DNA from 2 places in the Thalassotalea agariperforans genome. Region 2 is predicted to be linked to the other one. Evidence: predicted binding sites of a transcription regulator. Region 2 holds the regulator's gene; the other holds the start of a gene.

Region 1 (6,019 bases), on a different contig from region 2:
TAGTTCAACGTCATCACTAACTTCAAAATCAATTTCTTGTGCTTGCGATGCCGCAATTTCTTTAATTGATAATGCTGCGTAAGTGGCAAAAATTGGATTGTATTTTTCATCGGCGCGTTGAATTTCACGGTCGTATTCAACAATCACCCCAAAAAGACCGTCTTTTTTAGCTGCTTCTGATTTAGCAAATGCCGCTTTTTCTTCCGATTCTTTTAAGTTTAAAATACCTTGGTTTGAACTGGTCCATTTAGTTAAACCTTCCCAATTACCAAGACCAGGGAACATTAATAAATAACCAAAACCCCAAATAATGGTCAACAAGAAGAAAGTACTCCACCATTTAGGTAGTGGGTTATTTAATTCTTCAATACCATCAAAGGTATGGCCCATTGATTCGCCTTCAGGTACACCGGCGAAGTTTTTTAAGCACATTCTTAATAATAAATAACAGCCCACTAATGTGCCAAGTGTTAAAACTGTGATCCAAATACTCCAGAAGCTAGACATTATTAGTCTCCTGTTTGCTATTTTTGTCGTTATTATTGTTTAAGTTGTCGTCTTCTAAGATTGAGTTAGCCGCATCATCAAATGATGATTTGCGTTTTTTGCTATAAGCCCAAGCAACAATAATGATAAATAGTGCCAAAATAAGGAGGGCGATTAACCCTCTGAGAGTGCCATAATCCATCATGTTATTTCAACGCATGACCAAGAGATTGAAGATATGCAATTAATGCATCCATTTCTTTTTTCCCTTGCACTTCAGATTTTGCTTTAGCAATATCCTCAGCTGAATAAAGTGGAATAGGATTACCCTCAGCATCTTTATGACTACGATTACGAGTTAACACATTAAAGGTAGCTAATTTTTTAGCCGTTAACTCGCCATCTAAAGTGTTTTCTTCTAACCACTTAAACGAAGGCATATTTGACTCTGGCACAACTGAACGCGGATCAATTAAATGTGCACGATGCCAGTCATCACTATAACGACCACCAACACGAGCTAGATCAGGACCAGTACGCTTAGAACCCCATAAAAATGGATGTTCCCAAACATGCTCACCAGCAACTGAATAATGACCATAACGTTCGGTTTCAGCACGGAAAGGGCGGATCATTTGACTATGACAAACGTTACAACCTTCACGAATATAAATATCACGACCTTCAAGCTCTAGCGCAGTATAAGGGCGTAAATTATCAACCGGTGTTGTTGTTGCCTTTTGGAAAAACAATGGGGTAATTTCAACCAAGCCACCAATACTGATCGCCATAATGGTAAAAATAAAGAACCAACCAACGTGTTTTTCTAATTTTTCATGTTTATTTTTTGGATTATTTGCCATGACTTACTCCTTAAGCGATTTCTTGTTTCTTAAGGCTGCCATTTTCAGCACCCATTGTTTTAAACATGTTGTAAATCATTAATGCAAAACCAGCAACAACTAAAACACCACCAAGAAAACGCATGAAATAGAAGGGGTAAGATGCAGTTAAACTTTCAACAAAGCTATAAGTTAAGGTACCGTCAGTATTTACTGCACGCCACATTAACCCTTGCATAACACCTGAAATCCACATAGCAACAATATATAAAATAATACCGGCGGTGTGCATCCAGAAATGAATGTTGATTAATTTGATGCTGTACATACGACCTTGGTTAAATAAAACTGGAATTAAGTGGTACATAGCACCAATTGATACCATAGCAACCCAACCTAGAGCGCCTGAATGTACGTGACCAATAGTCCAGTCAGTGTAATGAGATAAGGCATTTACCGATTTGATTGCCATCATTGGGCCTTCAAATGTAGACATACCATAGAAAGATAAAGAAACAATCAAGAAACGTAAAATTGGATCATGACGTAATTTATGCCAAGCACCTGATAATGTCATGATACCGTTGATCATCCCACCCCATGAAGGAAGGAATAATACGATAGACATAACCATACCTACTGATTGAGCCCAGTCAGGTAACGCTGTGTAATGTAAGTGATGCGGACCCGCCCAAATATATAAAGAAACGAGAGCCCAGAAATGTACGATAGATAAACGGTATGAATAAACCGGACGTTCAGCTTGCTTAGGTACAAAATAATACATCATCCCTAAGAAACCTGCAGTTAATAAGAAACCTACGGCATTATGACCATACCACCATTGCATCATGGCATCGATAGCACCTGAGTATAATGAATATGATTTCATCATAGAAACAGGGATCACCATACTGTTACCAATATGTAAAACTGCAACGGTTAAAATAAAACCACCAAAGAACCAGTTAGCCACATAAATATGCGAAGTTTGTCGTTTGATAATAGTACCAAAAAAGACAATGGCGTAACTTACCCAAACAACGGCAATAAGAATATCAATTGGCCATTCAAGTTCAGCATATTCTTTACTACTGGTATAACCTAATGGCAATGTAATAATCGCTAGCAGGATAATGGCTTGCCAGCCCCAAAAGGTAAATGATGCTAACTTTCCGCCAAATAAGGTTGCTTTACATGTGCGTTGTACAACGTAATAAGAAGTTGCAAATAATGCACTAGTACCAAAGGCAAAAATAACAGCATTGGTATGAAGAGGTCTTAGACGAGAATAGGTCAACCAAGGTGTTTCAAAGTTTAACGCAGGCCAAATTAATTGAGCTGCAATCAAAACACCAATAAGTGTACCCACAAATCCCCAAATGACCGTCATGACAGTAAACTGACGTACAACATTCATGTTGTATTCGACTGCTGACGTATTTTCTTGATTCATGTTATGGTTTCCGCAGTTATTATATTTAAATACCAGAAGGGTTGTAGTGGCTAAAAATAACGCACACTGTTTAATTTATAGCCTAAAAATAGACATAAAGCACAGATAGTTACAAACCCGCGCGCATGATAATGTTTTAGCGACAATTTGTCATCCGATTCGCAAAGAAAACCTGTTCTATATCAATAAATTTTTTTCTGTTGTTAACATTACAATTTAATTTGCATAGAATCAGGCCATCGAGTTTTCATCATGGTAATTTAATGTTCATTAAATCCTTAACCGTTAGCGTTATCATTTTATTGATCTATGGCTGTAATAAGCCAGCTGAACAGAAACAAAGCGCTACTTTTGCTGTATGCCAAGATTTTCAATCAAGTTGTACACTTAATTTAGGCGAGAATACCTTTGATATTGTCTTTGATAAAACCAAGCTCACACCCGAGCAGCCTTTTACACTGTATTTACGAAGCCAAAATGGTTTTAGCCAAAATAACTTTTCCGGCTACCTTGAAGGGGTCAATATGTATATGGGTAAAATTCCATTATTTTTTGAACCGACACAAAGCAAGAATCAATTAAAAGCAACGTCAATGTTTGGTAGTTGCAGCGAAAAGCAGATGATTTGGCGGTTATGGGTGGTTGAAACTAAGGTAGGCTCTGAGCAAGTTCTTAATAAAAATTATATTGATATTTCGGTTATGCAATAAAATCAGGATGAAAAAAAACCTGCATAAAGCAGGTTTCTTTCTTCCCTTAGGAATATGGCTCCTCAACCTGGACTTGAACCAGGGACAAACGGATTAACAGTCCGTTGCTCTACCAACTGAGCTATTGAGGAATTGTCTTTTATTCACACTTGGTGATTTCAATAATGATTAAACATTACCGATAATATGGCTCCTCAACCTGGACTTGAACCAGGGACAAACGGATTAACAGTCCGTTGCTCTACCAACTGAGCTATTGAGGAATTGTTCTTTCTTTGCTTTCGCAAGTAACCGCTAAATTAGCCATTACTATAAAATATGGCTCCTCAACCTGGACTTGAACCAGGGACAAACGGATTAACAGTCCGTTGCTCTACCAACTGAGCTATTGAGGAATTGTTGTTAAAAGTGCTAAGCACTCGTTAACGGTGCGGAATATTAAAGGCCAGCCTGATAACTGTCAACACAAAATAATAAAAAAATTAATAAACTTGTTTGTTTGCTTAATTTAACAACAAAAAGCTGGAATTATTATCAATAAGTGTATGAGTTTTATCCGCGCATGAATGCTTTGTTTGTTATCCACTAAAGCTGTGGATAACTTTGTGGGTTGTTCTGTAGAAAAGTGTAACAGTGTGTCAGAATGCGGGGTTAGAAAGATCGCTAGTTTTTTAACCTGTTTTATTTTATCTATAAAAATCAATTGCTTGGTGTTTTGAGTTTTCTAGGGCGGCGTTTTTCATGAACAGGGGACGTTTTTATTTAACATCATAAAATTTTTAGTAAAAGTAATTTAATTGTGGATTTTATCAATTAATTGAAATTTACGTGGCGAGTATATCGCCTATCTTTTACAATACTTCTTTTGTCCTATTTTTCTGTATTTAATGGCTACTGCAAAACCACAATCAAATGACTTACTCGAAGGTCAGGTGTTTCTTACGCTTAAAAACATGACCATCCCGATGATCTACGGCATGATTTTGTTAATGGCATTTAACCTAGTTGATACCTTTTTTGTTGGTTTATTAGGTACACAGCCGTTAGCTGCCATTAGTTTTACTTTTCCTATTACCTTTACTGTGATTAGTTTATTTATTGGTTTAGGTATTGGTACTTCTTCTATTATTGCAAATTTACTCGGTAAAAAAGATGTTGAATCAGCTAAATGTGCTGCTACCTCTGCCTTATACCTTTCAAGTATTATTGTTGGTATTGTTGCTTTTATCGGATACCTTTTTACCGATGAAATTTTTACCTTACTAGGTGCAAGTGAAGCATTATTGCCGTTAATTCGTGAATACATGGATATTTGGTTCTTAGGTTGTATTTCTCTAATGGGGCCGATGATAGGTAATGCGATTTTAAGAGCGTCGGGTGACACCAAAACGCCGAGTATTGTAATGGGCGCTGCTGGCTTAATTAATGCTATTCTTGATCCTATTCTTATTTTTGGCTGGGGGCCGATACCCGAAATGGGCATGCAAGGGGCAGCCATTGCTACTTTTATTTCTTGGTTGTGTGGCACTTTTTTAATTATCTATATTCTTGTTGTAAAAAAACAACTTATTCATACGCAATTGCCTAGTCTTGCATTATTTAAAAAATCCAGTCGTAACATCTTAAGCATTGGTTTACCGGCCGCGGGTGCCAATATGTTAACACCTATAGCCTCAGCTATTTTAACGGCAATTGTCGCCGGTTATGGTGAATCCGCCGTTGCTGCTTTTGGCGTAGGCTCTCGTATTGAATCTATAGCTTGTTTAGTTGTGTTAGCGATGTCGATGACGTTACCACCATTTATTGGTCAAAACTTTGGTGCTGGTAAAATGGATCGTGTTGAACAGGCTTATAAAGGTTCTATTAAATTTGTGCTTTATTGGCAGGCATTTATCTATTTAGTTTTAGTATTGTTAGCCCCCTGGATTGCTGATGTGTTTGCTAAAGAACAAGCCGTTACCGATACCATTATTTTATTTATGTGGATAATGCCGTTAGCTTATGGTTTACAAGGGGTGGTTATTTTAACTAACTCATCACTTAACGCCTTACATAAGCCGATGTCAGCATTAATTCTTAGTATTATTCGTTTATTTGTTTGTTATGTGCCACTGGCCTATTTAGGCAGTATTTTGTTTAGTATTGAAGGTTTTTTTATTGGCGCAGCTCTTGGTAATTTATGTATGGCGTTTATTTCTTATCGTATTTTTACAAATCAATTTAAAACGCCAATGATGGTGGAAAACAATTCATGAAAAGTATCGAACTGATTTCTGACTATACACCTAGTGGTGATCAACCCACAGCGATTAAAAAACTCTTAGAAGGAGTTGAGTCAGGTTTGGCTCATCAAACCTTATTAGGCGTTACCGGTTCGGGTAAAACCTATACGATTGCTAATGTGATTGCCAAACTCAACCGGCCTACCATGTTATTAGCGCCCAATAAAACGTTAGCGGCGCAGTTATATGGTGAAATGAAAGAGTTTTTTCCTAACAATGCGGTTGAATACTTTGTTTCTTATT
Region 2 (6,019 bases):
GCCGCCATAAAACATATTTAACATCAAGGTTTCGATCATATCGTCCCTGTGATGTCCTAAGGCAATTTTTGTTGCCCCTAAATTTTTCGCCGCTTTGTACAAAATGGCCCGACGTAAACGCGAGCATAAACTACAGGTAGTTTTTCCTTCAGGGATTTTATCTTTAACTATAGCGTAAGTATCTTCTTCAATAATTTGGTATTCAACACCTAAGCTAGCTAAATAGTTGGGTAAAATATGCTCAGGAAAACCAGGTTGTTTTTGATCTAAGTTAACTGCCACTATATCAAAATTAATTGGTGCTAAAGTCTTTAATATCAATAAGATGTCAAGTAACGCGTAACTATCTTTGCCGCCAGACAAGCACACCATGATACGATCGCCGTCCTCAATCATGTTATATTCAGCGATAGCTTTACCAACATGACCACGCAACTTTTTTTCAAGTTTTTGTAATTGTGTTTGCTCAGCTTTTGATAATGATTGTATTGCGTCAGACATAATTTCACCCTAAATAAATTCGCGCGAATTATACCTGAACTACTATAACTGACCAATTAAATAATGGCTTTGTTTCTTAAATAAACGCCCATTTACAATGCTTGATCAGTCGGCCAGTGGTGAAATATAACCATCAGGTTTTAAAGCCAATACATCACAATTTAAATTATCAATGACTTGTTCGGCAGTATTGCCAATTAATGCCGCTGAAAAGCCTGTTCTGCCAATTGTACCTAAGATCACTAATTCACAATCTAATGCTTGCGCCATGGATTCAATAACATCTTCGGGTAAGCCTTCTCTAACATGGGTGTTGTCAAGGTCAAAGTTAAAACTTAAAGCATGTTCTCTCATGGCGTCGGTATGATGTGCTTTCATGTTATGACTATATTCAATAGCATTAAACTCAGGGATTTCTATGGCAATATTAACTGGGGTACCAGGGTAAGCGTTAACCAAATGAGCATTAGCATTAATTAATTCCGCTAAATGCACCGCTTCTTCGGTAAGTTTTTTATTAAGGGAAATATGTTCTTCCTCTTCGTTACCTACATTAACAGCCGCTAAAATATTACCATTTTCTGGCCATAGATGATCTTTTACTAATAATACAGGACAAGGGCATTTACGCAGAATATGCCAATCGGTGGGGGTAAAAATAACCGATTTTAATTTGTCATGGTGATGAGTACCTTTAACCACCAGATCAAAGTTATGTGCTAATACTTCTTGAATAATGGCTTCAAAAGGTCGGTTATGCCAAACAACTTTGGTTTTTATATTTAAGTTATCGGCTAAATAATTATCTTCTGGTTGCGTGATTAATTCTTTTAGCCAATTTTCTCTACTTTTGATCACTGACTCACGCATATTTTCGCGTTCTTCATGCGACAACATGGTGGTCATTTCGTAGGAAAAATCAAAAATAGTTAAAAATACGGTGATATTGGCTTGTGTTTTTTTACCTAAGGTAATGGCACGTTTTAACGCTTTTTGTTCTTCATCGTTGGGGTCAACAACGACTAGAATGTTTTGATATTTTTCCATGATTGGCCTCGTTATTTGTCGTTAACTTGCGCTTATGATAATCATTTATTTAATACTATTAGCTAACTTGCCAAGTTTAGGCTAGTTAATATTAAACAATGAAAATCAATTCAATGCTTTAACAAAGTTTAGTTCAAGAACGGCAAAATATCGAAGATATGGCGGGGTTTATACTTAGAAAATGACAAGGAGTTCCCTTAATGCATAAGTTGTCACTAAGTCATTAAGGGAGGAATAAAAAACTATACTTCACCTAGTGTTTTAAGTTCTTCTAAATTATTGATCGTTATGAATTTTCCATTAACATTTAATAAACCTTGTTTATCAAATCGATTTAATAACCGGCTAATGGTTTCTACTGTTAGTCCTAAATAGTTCCCAATATCACCACGTGTCATTGCTAATCTGAATTCATTTGGGGATAAATTACGGGTTTTATAACGAGTACTAAGCATGACAATAAAAGTGGCTAGTCGTTGTTCGGCATTTTTACGATTAAGCAGTGATAACATGTCTTGATCGGTTTTTATTTCTGCACTCATTAGTTTTAAAATTTGTTTACGCAGCTTAGGCATAGTGGCTGATAAGTTATCAAGCGTGTCGTATGGAATTTCACATACCATTGAGGTTTCTAATGCTTGTGCAAAACTTGCATGTTCTGATTGGGCAATTGCGTCAAATCCTAATAAGTCGCCAGGTAAATGAAAACCTGTGATTTGTTCTTCGCCTTGCGCATTAATTGTATAGGTTTTAAAGGTACCGGTACGAATAGCAAACAATGAATGTAGTGCTTCACCATCACTATATATTTTGTCATTTTTATGAACAGGGCGCTTACGATCTATGATTAAATCAAGTTGATCAAGCTCTTGTGCATCTAAAGAATAAGGTAAACATAATTCACTTAAACTACAGCTTTGGCAATGGATATGTTGTCGTCCCGGACATTGATTTGTTTGCATATTTATATCCTCAATAATGTTAAGGCTATTCTATGCAATGCTTTTAATAGATGCAATTGAGTTTAAAGAATTATTAGTTGATAAATTCCAAAGAGAATTAAAGAGATAGCCGATAATTTTTTAAATAACGGGTTGAGCAATAAACTTTTAAAGGAATGTATGCCAAACGATAATGCGATCAGGGCTGGTAATGTACCTAAACCAAAAAAGCACATGATAAGGGCACCTGTGATTGCATCACCACTGGCTAATGACCAAGTTAAGGTGGAATAAACTAAGCCACAAGGTAACCAGCCCCATAACATACCTAAAGCCAGCGCTTTGCGTTTGTTATTAACTGGAATAATTTTTTTACTTAGGGGGGATAGTTTTTGCCAAATACCACGACCTGCTTTTTCAACATAACTTAAGCCCATAAACCATTGGCCAAGATACAAACCCAATAATATTAAAAAAATCGCAGCCACGAAGCGTAAAACATAAAGAGGAAAACCGACGCTATGAATAGCGATGGAACTACTTAAGGCGACAATAAAACCGATAAAACTATAAGAAAAAATACGGCCAAAGTGATAAAAAATTACTAACCAAAATTTACGGTTATTTTGCTGTTTTTGCTCGATAGCACTGGTTAACATGGTGGTTATGCCACCACACATACCTAAGCAGTGACCACTACCGAATAAACCAATGATAAAAGCAGAGAGTAAATCAATCGACATTGTGATCTACAGCGTCACTTATTTTGTTATTTTTAGCCATTGATTTTGTTGTTGCAGAAGGTGCATCTGTTGGCTGTGGTTTTCTATCGGAGCTGTTTACGGTTTTTGGGTTTTGCTGCTCTGCTGTTTTTTCATCATCATATAAAATACTCATACCTTGTTTTTCGAGATCGGTAAATTGTTCGGTTTTAACCGCCCAAAAAAATAAATAAATACCAATAATAGTAAGAATTATCGCGATAGGGATCAAAACATAAATGATGGTCATTTTTTCAATAGCCTTAAAGAATTTGTGACAACTAAAATTGAACTGGCTGACATACCAATAACGGCTAAATACGGAGTAATGTAGCCCATCATCGCAAGCGGTAAAACAATGGCATTGTATGAAAAAGCCCAGCAATAATTTTGAATGATAATGCGTTTTGTTTTATCACCCACTTTTAAACAAGTGAGTAGTGAGGTTAACTGGTTATTCAATAAAATAACATCAGCGCCATTTTTAGCAATATCAGTACCATTGCCCATTGCAAATGATATATGTGCCGCGCTAAATACTGGCGTATCGTTAACACCATCGCCAACCATAGCAATAGGTTGATTAATCTTTTGGATCAGCGCCATTTTTTGTTTTGCTGATAATCCGGCATGGATAGCTGTCATAGGTAATGATTGCGCTAATTTTTGGCATGCATGTTCGCTGTCACCAGAAACCATGTATAAACTTTGTTTCATAGTTTTTAAAGTGGTTAATACTGCATTGGCATCTTCACGTAACTTATCTTGTAAATAAAATACCGCGATTGCTTGCTCGTTTTTCATTAACACACACTGCGCTTCATGATGGCGACTTAGGTTTTCATCACTTAATAACCAGCTGACTTTACCGATGACATAACTGTCTTGATTAATATTGCCGGATACACCTTTACCTGAATGTACGGTAAGATTTTTGCATTGAATATTGTGATCACGATAAACCGAAAAAGCTTTGGCTATTGGATGCTCAGAAGCTGATTCTAACGCAGCAGCAATGGTTAATACTTCTGCTTCATTAATATCTTTGGTTAATATGGTAACTTGTTCGATACTAAACTGACCTGTTGTTAAGGTACCGGTTTTATCAAAAGCAATAGCGGTTATTTGTGGCAAGGTTTCTAAAACATGGCCAGATTTTATCATGATGCCCGCTTTATTAAGCCGAGTGGTTGCACAAGTTAGTGCTGTAGGTGTGGCTAATGACAGAGCACAAGGGCAGGTTGCCACTAAAATAGATAAGGTGATCCAAAATGCTTCTTCAGGTTGATGATTAAGCCAATAAATTGCAGAGCCACTGGCACATAATAGAATGAGCGCCACAAAATATTGAGCTATTTTATCTGATAATACCGCTAATTGAGGTTTATAGTTTTGAGACTTCTCACTTAACCGGATAAGCTGACTTAAAAAACTATCACGGATACTTTTATTAACCTCTATCAGCAAGTTGCTATCGCCATTGATGGTACCGGCAAATACTTTATCACCAAGTGATTTTGTAATTGGTAATTGTTCTCCGGTTAACATCGCTTCATTCAGTTGGCTTTTACCTTGAATGATAAAACCATCGGCGGGAATAGTTTCGCCGGGCTTGATAATAACTTGATCTTTAGTTTGTAACTTTTTGGCCGCAATAATTGTTTCTTTGCCTTCTTGCCAAAGCGTTGCCACCATTGGCATGAGCTTTAATAAATTTGCCGATACTTGTGCGGCTCGAGAGCGAGCTCTAAATTCAAGAAATTTACCTATTAGCAATAAAAACGTAAACATGGCAACCGATTCAAAATACACTTCACCTTGTTGGCTGATCGTTGCCCAACAGCTGGCACTAAACGCTAAGATAATGGCGATAGAAACGGGTACATCCATAGACAAGCGTTTTGCTTTTAGTGCTTTATATGCACCGACATAAAAAGGAAAAGCTCCATAAAGAATGATCGGGGTTGCCAGCAACATGCTAATACCACGTAGGTACACTAAATGATGTTCGTCCATGCCTGAAAAAGCACCAAAATATAAACCTATTGCTATCATCATCACTTGCATCATTAAAATGCCCGAAATACCAAGGCGTTTGATGAAGTTTTTGCTCTGAGTTTGATTTATTTGCTCGGCTTCATTTGCTTTAAAAGGTAGTGCTTGATAACCAATTTTTTCAATGGCGTTAACAATTTCACTTAATTGAATTTTATCTTTTAACCATTTTACCGTTGCTCGTTGGCTAGTCGCATTGACCTCAATTGAGATGATCGCAGGGTTAGGGGTGATCTGTTGTTCAATTAACCAGGCACAAGCTGCGCAGCTAATACCATCAATCGTTAAAATGGTTTCTTTAAATTCACCATCACTGTGGGTAAATTCACTTTGTAATTCATCGTCATCTAATAAACTATGTTGGTTAAGTTGCTCAGGAATTAACGATGCAGATTTTTGCGCCGGTTCGGTTCTAAATTTATAATAATCGGTTAATTGATTATCAACAATGGTTTGTGCCACTGCTTGGCAGCCAATACAACACATGGGTTGTTCGGTATTGTTAATAACAACACTAGCATGGAAATTTGTGGGGACAGGCTCCCCACAATGAAAACACAATAACGGCATTAGTTTGCTTGAATAGGATCAGGAATGATGTCGATAAAATTAGATTGAGGTAATGAAATCACATTTTCAATTTTCCATGTGTTTTCAAATGACGATAAGGTAATTCGCCACTTTCCATCAATATTCTGTTCAATATGATGACGG

What was found. The regulator FNR, encoded in region 2, switches genes on or off when oxygen is low (the NO sensors DNR and NnrR bind a similar motif). The targets are predictions, from matches to a motif close to TTGATCTAGATCAA.
Region 1: the regulator FNR is predicted to act here: its motif matches at 2,957-2,970, upstream of ccoN (cytochrome-c oxidase, cbb3-type subunit I).

Annotation. Positions count from the first base shown of each region.
Region 1 covers NZ_JBQMWH010000002.1:59,334-65,352, reverse strand. Annotated here, with positions in the region: gene ccoP (cytochrome-c oxidase, cbb3-type subunit III) at 1-507, opposite strand, end outside; gene ACSLUO_RS03490 (cbb3-type cytochrome oxidase subunit 3) at 500-688, opposite strand; gene ccoO (cytochrome-c oxidase, cbb3-type subunit II) at 693-1,349, opposite strand; gene ccoN (cytochrome-c oxidase, cbb3-type subunit I) at 1,360-2,784, opposite strand; gene ACSLUO_RS03475 (hypothetical protein) at 3,048-3,494, shown strand; tRNA gene ACSLUO_RS03470 (tRNA-Asn) at 3,550-3,625, opposite strand; tRNA gene ACSLUO_RS03465 (tRNA-Asn) at 3,682-3,757, opposite strand; tRNA gene ACSLUO_RS03460 (tRNA-Asn) at 3,814-3,889, opposite strand; gene ACSLUO_RS03455 (MATE family efflux transporter) at 4,382-5,749, shown strand; gene uvrB (excinuclease ABC subunit UvrB) at 5,746-6,019, shown strand, end outside.
Region 2 covers NZ_JBQMWH010000016.1:23,999-30,017, forward strand. Annotated here, with positions in the region: gene ttcA (tRNA 2-thiocytidine(32) synthetase TtcA) at 1-501, opposite strand, end outside; gene uspE (universal stress protein UspE) at 607-1,548, opposite strand; gene ACSLUO_RS15630 (fumarate/nitrate reduction transcriptional regulator Fnr) at 1,791-2,510, opposite strand; gene ACSLUO_RS15635 (sulfite exporter TauE/SafE family protein) at 2,573-3,232, opposite strand; gene ccoS (cbb3-type cytochrome oxidase assembly protein CcoS) at 3,222-3,500, opposite strand; gene ACSLUO_RS15645 (heavy metal translocating P-type ATPase) at 3,497-5,875, opposite strand; gene ACSLUO_RS15650 (FixH family protein) at 5,875-6,019, opposite strand, start outside.